2 regions of the Flavobacterium sp. FlaQc-49 genome follow, and region 2 is predicted to be linked to the other one. Evidence: riboswitches for the same ligand, from Rfam matches in the RefSeq annotation. Region 2 holds a riboswitch; the other holds the start of a gene.

Region 1 (6,164 bases), on a different contig from region 2:
AGCAGTTATTTTATTTCTTGAGTAAGAAACAGATCCGGTGACTTTGTTGTATGGAACAAAGAAAAGTTGGTTTTTGGTTTCGCCATCTTTTGATGCTGTATAGGCATAAGTAGTGTTTGCACTAAAGTAGTTTTTGCCAAAATGGCCCTTCCAGTTTAACAGAGTTTCTGCTCCATAACTATCTACTTTGGCTGTGTTTTGTGGAGACCAAATACCATTTTGCCCAGGAACCCACTGCAGTAAATCTTTTATTTTGATATAATAAAAGGTCTGACTAAGTGTAATGTTTTTGAAAGTAAAAATATTACCAATTTCTGCCTGATAAGAATTCTCCGGTTTTAAGTCTGGATTACCGCCTTGGTCCCAATATAAATCGTTATAAGTTGGAATTCTGAAATTTCGGGACAAATTTAATTTTAGCTGGTATAATTTACTAAACTGATAGAATGAACCCAAAGAGAATAAAAGGGGTGATTTATAGTTGTCTGTAAATTCTTTTCGAATACCAAATTCATTTCTCCAAACGGCAGAGATATCCTGCTTCAAGAGTAATGATGTTGAAAAGATTTCACGAATATGATCTCCGAAACTAGTTCCAGATCCCTTAGTTCGGTTGTAATCTACGATAGCATTTATTTGTATAGATTTAGATAGTGTGCCTGCTAAATCTAGTTTTGTTGTCAAGCTTTCGGTTTTACCATAACTAAAATAGTCCTTTGTATTATCTTCGTAATATTGGTAATTTTCAAAGATATAGGCGGTTTTGAAATTTGCTTTCAATTTTCCAAAATCGCCATCGTACTCCAATAAATTTCTATTGAAACCATTTATATACTTGCTTTTAGTATCTGTTTCTGTAATCAAAGAAGTATTTCGATCTGTATTAGAAGTTTGGCTATATAATTTTAAACTATTTTTAGCGTCAAATTTATATCCCAAATTGGCACTCATTGTAAAAACATCGTATTCTCCATTTTGATTCCAACGTTGTTCTCCTCTCCAGGTATATCGATCCAGATATTTGTAATCATTGGTCGAACTATTTTTAGAAAAACCAATTTGAGCGCTCCATTTTTTGTTTGAAATATTTGTTTTGTAGTTAACTCCAATGGTGTTAAAACTCCCGTAATTTAATCTTAAGGTGTTTTCAAAACGATCATAAAAACCTAATTCATTGTTTAAATGTACCGTTCCTCCAATTGCCCCACTTCCATAAATGACACTCCCTCCACCTGCTTTTACGGTGACAGAGTTATAATCAGAACCTGAGATTGTATTAAAATCAGTACTTCCATTCATTTGAGAGTTGATATTAATACCATTCCAAATTACGGCAGTCTGCGAAGCGCTGGTTCCTCTGAACGAAACAGTAGAAAGCATTCCGCGACCGTACTCTTTAAAATAAATTGTTGAATTATAATTTAATAAATCAGTTAGCAAAGCCTCGTTTTTATTGATAATCGAATCATTCAAGGTTTGAACAGACTGTGTGCCGGAGTATTTTTTAAGATTGGTGTCTGAAACAATCACTTCTTTTAATTTTGTGATAGAATCGTTCTGTGCCAAAAGGATCTGACACAATAAGAGCAAACAAAAAGACAACCGTTTTTTTAAAGTCATAATTTCTACACTCTTGTTCCCGAGAGTTCGATATTAGTTACAAAGGCAGGTCTCCTGGCTCGCGTCTTGTTGTTTACCTTCCCATTCGCCAAAGCGAGCAGTGGTTTTGTAGTTAACAACAAGCATTCATTTCTGAACTAAGCTTACAGTTGCGGGTACAGCTCAAGTTTTTACTTGATTCCCTTTTTAATGTGCTAAATAAATCAGTAACACAACCTTAAATTTTTTGCAAAGATAAAGTTAAAATTATTGAATTTTCAAATTTGGTCTGTTTTTTATGTGAATTCCTAAAACAAATTTACAGCTGTAGGTTTATTTTGACGACTTGTCCAAAATCGACTTTATTCTGAAAAGCATCTTTCAGCGGGAGTGAAGTATGGTGGCAAAGCAGGCTTCTGATGACTCCTGCATGGGTAACAACAATTATCGGTTGTTCTGCTTTTTTTGAAATTTGCTCTGATAAAAAAACGCCGGTTCTGTCATGTAATTCAATAAAAGATTCTCCATTTGTAGCGTGAACAGTCACAAAATCTTCCATCCACGGATTAAGTTGTTCGGGTAGAATGTCATTCCAGCTTTTCATTTCCCAATCTCCAAAATTCATTTCCATTAGTCTTTTGTCTTCCTGGTAATAAATGGTTTTGATTTCGTTTTGAATGTATTTTGCTAAAATTACACAACGTTGTAAAGGACTTGAGAAAAGAATCGCTTTTTGTGGCAATTGTGAAATGATATTTTCAAAAATAAGTTCAAAAGGTTCTGCTAGAGCAACATCAGACTGTCCGTAGCAAATGCCCTTTTCGCAGAGCGTTTCGGTATGACGGACTAAATAAATTTCCATACCAAAAGAAGTGCTAAATAATAAACAACTTCGCACACCTGTTGCGTAGCTCCCAAGCAGTCGCCTGTATAACCATCAATCCATTTCTGAAAGTAACGCGCTAAAAAATAACGGGTCAAAAAAACAGGAATTAAAACCAAAAGAATCTGGTATTTGAAATAGGACAGCACAAGTAGGGGGACTAATCCAAAGAAAAAGGAACCCAAAATTTCTTTCCAGGTATTGCTTTTAGCAATGGGTTTGCTTTTACTTGAAGCATCATCACGCGAATACTCATGAGTGAAAATAATACTAATCGCTGCCAAACGACTCAAAGCATGAGCTGAAATAAACAATAAGAAAATTTGAAAAAGGGCTGTTGAATCCTGAATTTGAAAAGGTGCTATAGATTCTGAAAGCAGTTTGAACTTTAATAAAAAAAGCAAAATCAAACCAATGGCACCATAGGCACCAATAGCGCTGTCTTTCATTATCAGTAGTATTTTTTCCTTAGTCCAGCCTCCTCCAAAACCATCACAAACATCTGCAAAGCCATCTTCATGAAAAGCTCCTGTAGTTAATATAGAAGCAATAAAAGCTAGTATCACAGCAGTTTCTACCGACAGAAAAAGAGAAAAAACATAAAATGCCAAAAAGGAAATACTTCCAACAATCCAGCCTATCAAAGGGAAATACCGTGTGGCTTTATTTAGATAATCCGGATTATGATCAATGTTTTTTGGACATGGAATCCGGGTGTAAAACATGAGCGCTGTGAAGAATATATGGAGTTCTTTTTTCATTGAAAACAAGTATGTAATTTTATATTAAATAGAAAGCTGTGACTGAAACTGAAAACTGCGACTACTTTACTTGCGACTAACCCCGGCATTTTCAAAAGTGGCCATTTCATTGAGAAAAGCTTCTGCAGATTTTAAAATTGGAAGAGCGATCGCACAGCCTGTTCCTTCTCCCAAGCGTAAATCGAGATTTAAAATAGGTTTCGCTTCTAAATAATTTAACAATTTCTGATGGGCCTGCTCGGCTGAAACGTGGCAAAAAATGGCATTTCTTTTAATATTCGGATTTATTTTCGAAGCTATTAAATATGCTACACTGCAAATAAAGCCATCTACCAAAATCAACATTTTGCGATCATATGCGGCGAGCATCCCACCCGCCATTTGTATAATTTCAAAACCTCCAAAATAGGCCAATTGCTGTTGCATTTCAGTTTGACCTGAATAATTTTCAATCGCTTTTTTCAGTATGTTTTGTTTTTGGATCAGTTTTTCGTCTTCAACACCAGTTCCTTTTCCAACACATTCTTCGATCGGAAAACCCGTTAGAAGACTCATTAATACTGCTGCTGTAGAGGTATTTCCGATTCCCATTTCACCAAAACCAATGCAATTAGAATCCGTTTCTGCGATAGTATTTACAATGGTTTTTCCTTTTTCAAAACAGAATTGCAGCTCCGTTTCGCTCATAGCGGGAGCATGTAAAAACGATTGTGTTCCTTTTGCAATTTTGGCATTTATTAATTTGGCATTTGTTGGAAAATCATAGTTCACACCCGCATCTACAATAGATAATGTAATGTCATTTTGTTTGCAGAAAACATTTATTGCTGCGCCCTCTTCGAGAAAATTAGCAACCATTTGGCGGGTAACATCCTGCGGATAGGCACTGACACCATGATTTGCAATTCCATGATCGGCTGCAAAAACAACGATATTTGGGCTTTTTATCTTTGGATTTAAAGTTTCAAAAACATGTCCCATTTGCAAAGCCAAGGTTTCTAAAACGCCCAAGGCACCGATAGGTTTGGTTTTAGAATCGATTTTTTCCTGTAAAAGTGTAGTGAAATCCGATTGGTCCTTAGATGCTAATTGTGGATTTATTTGAAGATTCGAAACCACACTTTCAAGCACATTAGTAATTTCGGTCACATCAGGGACTTCCGATTTTTGTTTCCAGTTGAGTTGTTGCAACATCGGCTGGTTATCGTAATTGGTAGCCGGTTTTCCGATACAGAAATAACCAAGGGGTTCGATGTTCTCCGGTAGATCGAGTATTTTTTTGAATTGATAATAGTTTAGAATAGAAACCCATCCCATCCCAAAACCTTGTTCAGTAAGCGAAAGCCAAATGTTTTGTGCGGCACAAACCGAACTAAATTTAACGGCTTCATTACTGCCAACCGTTCCAATAGTGAATTGATTTAGAACTGCTCGGTCATAAGCGATAATAAGTCCAATTGGAGCTTCTTCAATCGCTTCTAATTTCAGCGATTTATAATGCTCTTTTTGCTCTGGATTGTCTGTAAGAGCCTCTGCTTTTTTATTATACTCTAAAAATAAATTCTTGATAGCACTTTTAACTTCAGTCGATCTGATGATGTAGTATTTTGTAGCATCAGTCAAACCAACAGAAGGAGCCCAATGTCCTGCCTGTAAAGCTTTATTGATTACTTCATCAGGTACTTCATCTGCGGTGAAATGTCGGGTGTCCCGACGTGATTTTAAAATATCGTCTAAATAACTCATAAGCTTGTAAAATTACAATATTAAAAATTCCAAATTCCAAAAAGCGAATAAATGCGTTGGAATTTGGAATTTGAGATTTGGAATTTACTACCTCTGTTCCTTTATTTTGACAGGAATTCCGGATACCATCAAAACAACCTGATCTGCTTTTGAAGCTAAAAATTGATTCATCCAGCCTTGCAGCTCGGTAAATTTTCTTCCGATATGAGTTTCTGCGTGAACGCCCATTCCAATTTCATTGGTAACAATGATCAAGGTCGCGTCTTTTTGATTGGCTATTTTTTCAAATTCAGCTTTGGCTTCTTCTAAAGATAAAGACACGTCATTTTTAGTATCAACGAAAAAATTGGTAAGCCATAGGGTAACACAATCGATGAGGGCTACGCTTCCCGTGAAATCAATTTCGCTTAAATGTTTCTCTTTTTCAATATTCGTCCAACGCTCGTCACGTTCCTGCTGATGACGGTCGATTCTATTCTGAAAATCGGCATCCCATTTTCTTGCTGTCGCAACATACATAGGCGCGCTAGAAAGTTGCAAAGCCAAATTTTGAGCATAACTGCTTTTTCCGGATCGCTCGCCGCCTGTAATTAGATAGATCATTTTTTTGTGAGATGTTATTGGTTAGAAGTGAGGTGTTATTTGTGAGATGTTAGATGTAAATGGAAAGAGATACTAAACCGTAATTTGTAATTCACTTTTTACAAATGACATTTTACATTTCACAGTATTAATAAGGACAATGTCTGCATCCGTTTCCGCAACAGTTGCCTCTTTTTAGGTGAAACCAGGCTTTAAAAACATATTTATTGTCTTCGAGATAATAATCAATTCCCTCAATTAACTGTTCTGATTTGGGTAAGGCTGCGGCTTTATTGCGAAGCGCTTTTTCCGGAGTTATAGTTTCTACATAAGCTTCAATTTTATCTTCACAGGCTTCTTTAAAGCAAGCCGGACAAAGACAATCGCCGCCTTCGGAGAGATTAAAAATAGGAGGGTAATTATTGCACCAACATTTGTTCTCAACAGAAATATCTCCGCAGCTAAAAGTAGATTCACAGCTTGAGCAAACTTTTGTTTTTGTGGTATTCATGTAGGTAAAGATAATATTTATTTAATTTTGTCAGATTAAAGAGGGGTAAAAAAAATAGAAATTGATTTACCTTTGCTGTTAA
Region 2 (6,164 bases):
TTCCTTTTTTATCTACGGCCCAATTGATATCGATTTGGGCTTTTTCGTCGGTGTTGGACCAATTGTCGGCATAGCCCCAGTCGTAGGCAGGGTTTACCCAATACGTGCCTGTTCCGGATTTATCGAATAGGTTGGCTTTTAAGAAAGTTCCTTTTAGGGTAATACTGGTGCCTTTCCAGGTTGGATAGAAAGGATTGCTATGATAAGCATTTTTAGAAATATAACCTGTTTGTCCTTGATTATCAGTCCAACGAATGTAATTGGGCTCCGATGGATTTTCAGGTTCGCTTTTGGGTTGGTAATACGTCAGCTCGTAATTTTTGATGGTTGTTGGTTTATTGTGCTCTGAGCCTGCAATTTCGTACCACTCGTCATCTGCTTTTCCGTTGTTGTTTACATCGCTGGAAACCATGATTATACCGGGTTCGGCCCAATTGCTGAACGCATTTCCAAGGACAATAAAATCGTTGCCTTCTTTATTGATAATCGTATGGTCAAATCCCATTACGATATAACCTCCAAATCCTCCAAGACTTACCAAGCTTCCTGTTGTAAGTGCCGTTTCTGCTTTTTTTCGCATGGTTTCGTCAGTGTCTTTTACAGTTGCTTCGGGTAGCGCATTTGTAAATTGCCCGGGAGCAGGAAAAAAATCAAAGACATTTTTGACTCCGTTCAGATAGGTTTTTTCTTTTACATTAACGGTGATTTTTTTAAAGATTTCACCGGAATTGTTTTTTACTCTAAAGTCAATTTTATAGGTTCCGGCTTGTGCAAACACGTACATTAGATCAAGTGTGGTCGCAATTATTTTTCCATTTAACAGCCAGGTATAAGTCACGTTATCCGGATTTTTAAGTTTAGGCTGGAGGTGAAACCATTGCATTTTTTCAATTGTAAAACCATTTGTTGGTTCATCAAATGTTACTTCCGGTAATACCACTTCGGAAGGTGTCTCATCTTTGGAACATCCAGTGAGGAATAGAGTTGTGGCTAATGCAATTAAAAATTTATTCATAAACGAAAAGAGTATTATTTTCTATTCTTGTTTTTGCTTTAAAAGCGAAAAAACGAAAACGAAAACCAAATTTGAATTTGATGTTTGTGTTCGGGCTTAAAGTTTTGCTCCACGAAAACTTTAAACTATTAAGCAGTGGCAGGTCTCCTGACTTGTTTCCATTTTGAGCAACCTTCCCACATTTCTAAAAATGCAGTGGCAAAAGATTAGATTTTGGAGATTTGAAAAATCAACAGCAATCTGTCAAAATGTTGCATGAAACTTACAGTAACGGGCTTGTTCAGGATTTGCACCTAATTCCCTTTTAATCAACTACACCGAAAAATGCAGTTGAACCATTGCGCGTACAAATGTAAATAAACTCTTTGGTGCTTTGAATGTTAATTTCAAAAAAAAATAAGTGTCTTTTTCGAGGTTCCTTTTTATAAGACAGCCCAAATAAATGGTAGAATAAATTTTTTAACGGCGGGTTATATAATACGAAATTTCTCATGATACTAAAACTATTTTTATATATTTGATATAGTAGAATGATTAAAAATAGATTGTTTTGAAGATGTATTGCTGAAAATGTTATAGTGTTAAGTCGTTGACTGATAATGTATAAATGTATTTTTTGTTAAATCAAGTAAAATTAAGCATTAGTATTAACCATTAATTAACCAATCATTGTATTATGAAAACAAAAATTATTTTAGTTGCTTTTTTAGTATCCCTTTTTATTTCTTGTCAAACAGATGAAATTGCTCAGGAGCCATCGGCTGTGGAGCAAAACAAAGAATTGAAATTTGCCGTTGATCCGGATGGCAAGATCTTACAAAATATTCCACCCGAAATTATCAGCTTAATGGTAAAGGAGTTTGAGTTATCGAATAAGAAAAGTGAAATCGAGATACTGAGAAATTCTTATGATTTTGAGACAGGGAATTTAACCAAAGAAGCAGCCGGAAGCGATGCTTATTTTAAAAAGTTGAATGAACTGGCCACTGAAAAGAAACTGACTGGCAAAGCAGCTGAAGCGACAAGTGGATATAGAGCACATGTAGCAGGTAAAGGTTGGTTGCCATGGACGCCATACGGACAAGTAATAGGAACAATTGGAGAAAGCAGACAATTGGAGGCTGTTGAATTTGGAGGTTACATTCCGAGTCCTATTTGTAAAATTGGAATTGCTCACGTAGAAGGACTTGGTTGGTACGATCAGGGATGTTCGAGAACATTAGGAACCGTTGGTTTAGGCAGAAGAATGGAGGCAATTCAGGTATATGCTGCAAGTTACTACAGAGCTTATGTGGCAGAATTAGGCTGGTTACCATGGGTAAGCAGTGGTCAGGTTGCCGGAACTGTTGGACAAAGCAGAAGAATGGAAGCTTTTCAGGTAACGAATTTTGGATACTAGACTACGGATATTAGTTCCCTAATTCAGGCAAGACTGCGAAATACTTTCTTTAGAATACACACAAAAACTCCTTAAGAAATTAAGGAGTTTTGTGTATATAAAATGATAATGAATCATTCTATTCGTACTTTAAGAATTTTAAAATATTGGTTCTTTCGGCTAAAGACAAGATACACCTCTCAATCCTTTTATGTTTTCGTCAAATAGGATCAACTAATTATTAACTAGCAGCTTGAATTAATTAGTAGGATCGCTCAACTTTACCGTTTTATAAATATCAAAAAGAATAAAAACTGCAGTAATAAGATTGGCAAATAAAAACAGGTCTAAAAAACCGCCATTTATAATTTCAAAGAGAGCAAGTATTAAAAACAGTGCAAATAAAAGCAGATTAAATATGCCGAAAAAGCAATAAAGAAAACTTAAACTTAATTTGTTCTTCTTGTCGTTTTTAAAATAAAAGAATCTTAATAGTATTAAAATCACTCCAATTGCCCCGGAAACCCAACAACTGTTTAAGTAAAAACCAAAAACCCCGAACCCATGAAACCAGCCAGGTGATTCAAAGAAATAAATGAAGAAAGCACAAATTGTCCAAATATTTGTTATGATCAGGGAGAAGGTTAGATTTTTAAAAAGGGTTTCTTTCATGTGTTGGTTTCTTTTGGTTATAAATAAAGTTTTGATGTAACACTGTGTAAACATTAATAGTGCCAGAATGTGAATAACAATAGTATTTAATTCTTGCTCTCAGTAAATTTTAATTCAGTTCTTGAAAGATTTTTTTGTAATTGTGTGAAATGTAAAAAGGGCAGAACCTTATAGAATGGTTCTGCCCTTTTTTTATTCTTTATAGTTGGATTGCGGAAAATTTAACGCAAAGCTCGCAAAGATTTTCTTTTGCACGCAGATTTGCTTAGCCAGTTCGCTATCGCTCGGGTAGCGGATTAGACTGATCTTATTTATCTCTCAAAAAAATATTTGTGCAACCTGCTAAATCTGCGTGTAAAAAAACAAGTATAAAACTAAAAAGAATTCGTAATACTATAACTAAACTTTGCGTGCGGTTATCTCCGGTTTAAGCATAACTTTTCATTTTCTGAACGATCTCTAAATAACGATTTTCAAAAACAGTTTGCTCAACAGGAACCACAACCGATTGGAATAATTGCATCAAATTATCAGCGTGATTGGCTACTTTTGTTGTTTGAAGGTTGTAATGAATGAATTTTATCCAAAGCAATGCTTTTAGTTCTGTTTCATTCTCATTCCACATTTTCATTTCTACCAGTAAAACATTATCAGTATATTGAATCAGTTGAGACTCGATTACTACGGTTTCCATTGTAGAGGCCGGTCTCATATAACTGATCTGATTGGAAGCCACAACCCAGCTCAGCGCGGTTGTTTTCATCAATTTAAAAATATCAAGATTGTAGTGTTCTGCAATTTGATCTTCACGGGTATTAATGAAATATTCAAGGTATTTTGCATTGTTCAAATGATTGAAAGGGTCACAATCCTGAAATCTGATTTTTCTTTTTGTTTTTAATACTTTTTCCATTTTTAATTAAATTATCACATACCGATTGGTATATGTAGGGTTAAATTTTTTTACTTTTTTATGTTTTTAATTAGTATGTCATCAATGAAATCCATTGCATGCGTAATGTAGGAGTCGTCATTGTGTGTGAATGCCAAAAGAGAACTGCCTTCTATCATAGTTAAAATGAGTTGTGCATATTTGTTTACATCGGTATCCGGCTGAATTTCATCTTTGCTAATCCCTTCGCTGATGATATCGGTTAGTCCATTAATGAATTTTTGAGATAACTTCTCGGCAGCTTCGAACAATAGAGGATTTACAAATTTGGTGTCAACAGAAACCCGTAACATCGGGCAACCACCTCTGTCCTTGAGCAAATCGTAATAGGAGCGATGGTAGTTGGTTATGGTGTGTAATTTGTTAATAGCACCTTCCTTGGTCGCCACCAGCTTAAACAACGGAATTATAGCAATACCGACATTAAGTTTAAACGCTTGCAGTGCCAAATCTTCTTTGTTGGCAAAATTGCAATATATAGCCCCTTTGGTCAGCCCCGTAGCCTTTGTAATATCCGACAAACTGGTTCCAATATACCCCTGTTTGTTAAAAACGGGCGCAATTTTATCCAATATAAATTCAGAAGTATTCATAGCTTGTTTGGATTTGTGACTAATAGTAGGACAAATATAAGAAACAAATACCGATTGGTATGTGAGAAAATGGTTTTTTTTTCTTAGCTATACTTTACGAGGATATATGTTAAATCGGGTCTATTGGAATTAGAAGGAATATACAATACGTATTTTTTAAAAGTCGCTAGGGACTATCTGTAATTCCAACTGAATACATAGAAAATAAAACTAAAATATAATATTCTAAACCAGTAAAATTATAGAAGTCAAAGTCGAAATGAGTTTCAGATTTTTTTTCATTTTTTTTGATTTCTCCCACACACTCTTCATCAATAAATATTTTTCCAATCATTTTTTGAAATGGATTGCTTGTAAATTTTATGGAAATGGATTTCATATCTACCATTAAATTATAGTTAGAGCCCTTCTTTTTAAGAGTGATTTCTTTGTCAAATTTTTGTTGTAGTATTTGTAATTCCCAATATAAAAACATAAATTCTGAACTATAGAATTCACAGACTAAATCATCGTTTTTATATATGGTACATTGATTTCTTATTCCGAGAAGTAATCTTTTTCTTTTTACTTTAAATAACAATTGATTGTCACGATAATATTCAGATTGATTACTAGGATGGAAAATTGTTCTATACATTTTTTATTTATTAAATCCAGTCTTAACTTTTATTTCAAAGCCGATTGAAGATTTACAATCTATGGTCATAATATGGATATTTTAAAAACAAATCTACCAAAAAAACAATTTTAATCACATCATTTTCCCTTCCTTAGCATACTCTTTTTTTATCCCCTGAAGAAGGTGCGTGAGGTTAATAGTTTCGTTTTCGTCTTCTAATGTTTTCAGGCAGGCATATTGAATGATGTTTACAATATTGGCGCCCGTAATGTCGTATTTTTTGGAAAGTTCGTTTAGGTTTACATCCTCAGAAATTCTAATTCCTCTTGGGAGGTTATTTTCCCAAAGACGCAAGCGTTCCCCGTAGGAAGGGACTTCAAACTCAATTATAGATTGAAATCTGCGGGTGAAAGCGGTATCAATATTCGCCTTAAAATTCGAAGCCAGAATAACCAATCCGGGATGGTTTTCGATGCGTTGCAGCAGATACGAAACTTCCTGATTGGCGTATTTGTCATGGGCATCCCGAACGTTGGTTCGTTTTCCGAAGACGGCATCAGCTTCATCAAAGAAAAGGATCCAGTCTTTGTCGGCGGCTTTGTCAAATAGTGAGGAAAGGTTTTTCTCGGTTTCACCAATGTATTTTGAAATTACCATCGATAAATCAATTCTGTAGACATCTCTTTTAGTATACTTCCCAAGGAGGGAGGCGGTGAGCGTTTTTCCGGTTCCCGGGGCACCATAAAACATGACTCTGTATCCCGGTTTTATTTTGGATTTCATGTTCCATTCGTTCAGGATGATGTCGTTAAATTTCAACCAGGTTTCTATTTCTTTAATGTTATTTAAAGTAGTAGAATTGAGTACCAAGTCGCCCCATTCTAATTGAGTTTCGATTAATTGTGCGGGGAAGATGCTGCTGAGCTGCGGTTTCA

What was found. Region 2 has a riboswitch for cobalamin ahead of ACHRV3_RS08630 (PKD-like domain-containing protein). Riboswitches for the same ligand answer to the same signal wherever they lie in the genome.
Region 1: another riboswitch for cobalamin. It lies ahead of ACHRV3_RS11245 (TonB-dependent receptor plug domain-containing protein); the one in region 2 lies ahead of ACHRV3_RS08630 (PKD-like domain-containing protein).

Annotation. Positions count from the first base shown of each region.
Region 1 covers NZ_JBIPCS010000004.1:368,293-374,456, forward strand. The annotation lists gene ACHRV3_RS11245 (TonB-dependent receptor plug domain-containing protein) at 1-1,620, opposite strand, end outside; cobalamin riboswitch at 1,647-1,855, opposite strand; gene cobC (alpha-ribazole phosphatase) at 1,919-2,461, opposite strand; gene ACHRV3_RS11255 (adenosylcobinamide-GDP ribazoletransferase) at 2,446-3,243, opposite strand; gene cobT (nicotinate-nucleotide--dimethylbenzimidazole phosphoribosyltransferase) at 3,310-4,989, opposite strand; gene cobU (bifunctional adenosylcobinamide kinase/adenosylcobinamide-phosphate guanylyltransferase) at 5,077-5,592, opposite strand; gene ACHRV3_RS11270 (DUF5522 domain-containing protein) at 5,720-6,082, opposite strand.
Region 2 covers NZ_JBIPCS010000003.1:505,794-511,957, forward strand. The annotation lists gene ACHRV3_RS08630 (PKD-like domain-containing protein) at 1-1,015, opposite strand, end outside; cobalamin riboswitch at 1,135-1,370, opposite strand; gene ACHRV3_RS08635 (hypothetical protein) at 1,692-2,414, shown strand; gene ACHRV3_RS08640 (thioesterase family protein) at 3,493-3,978, opposite strand; gene ACHRV3_RS08645 (TetR/AcrR family transcriptional regulator) at 4,029-4,610, opposite strand; gene ACHRV3_RS08650 (hypothetical protein) at 4,777-5,247, opposite strand; gene ACHRV3_RS08655 (ATP-binding protein) at 5,362-6,164, opposite strand, start outside.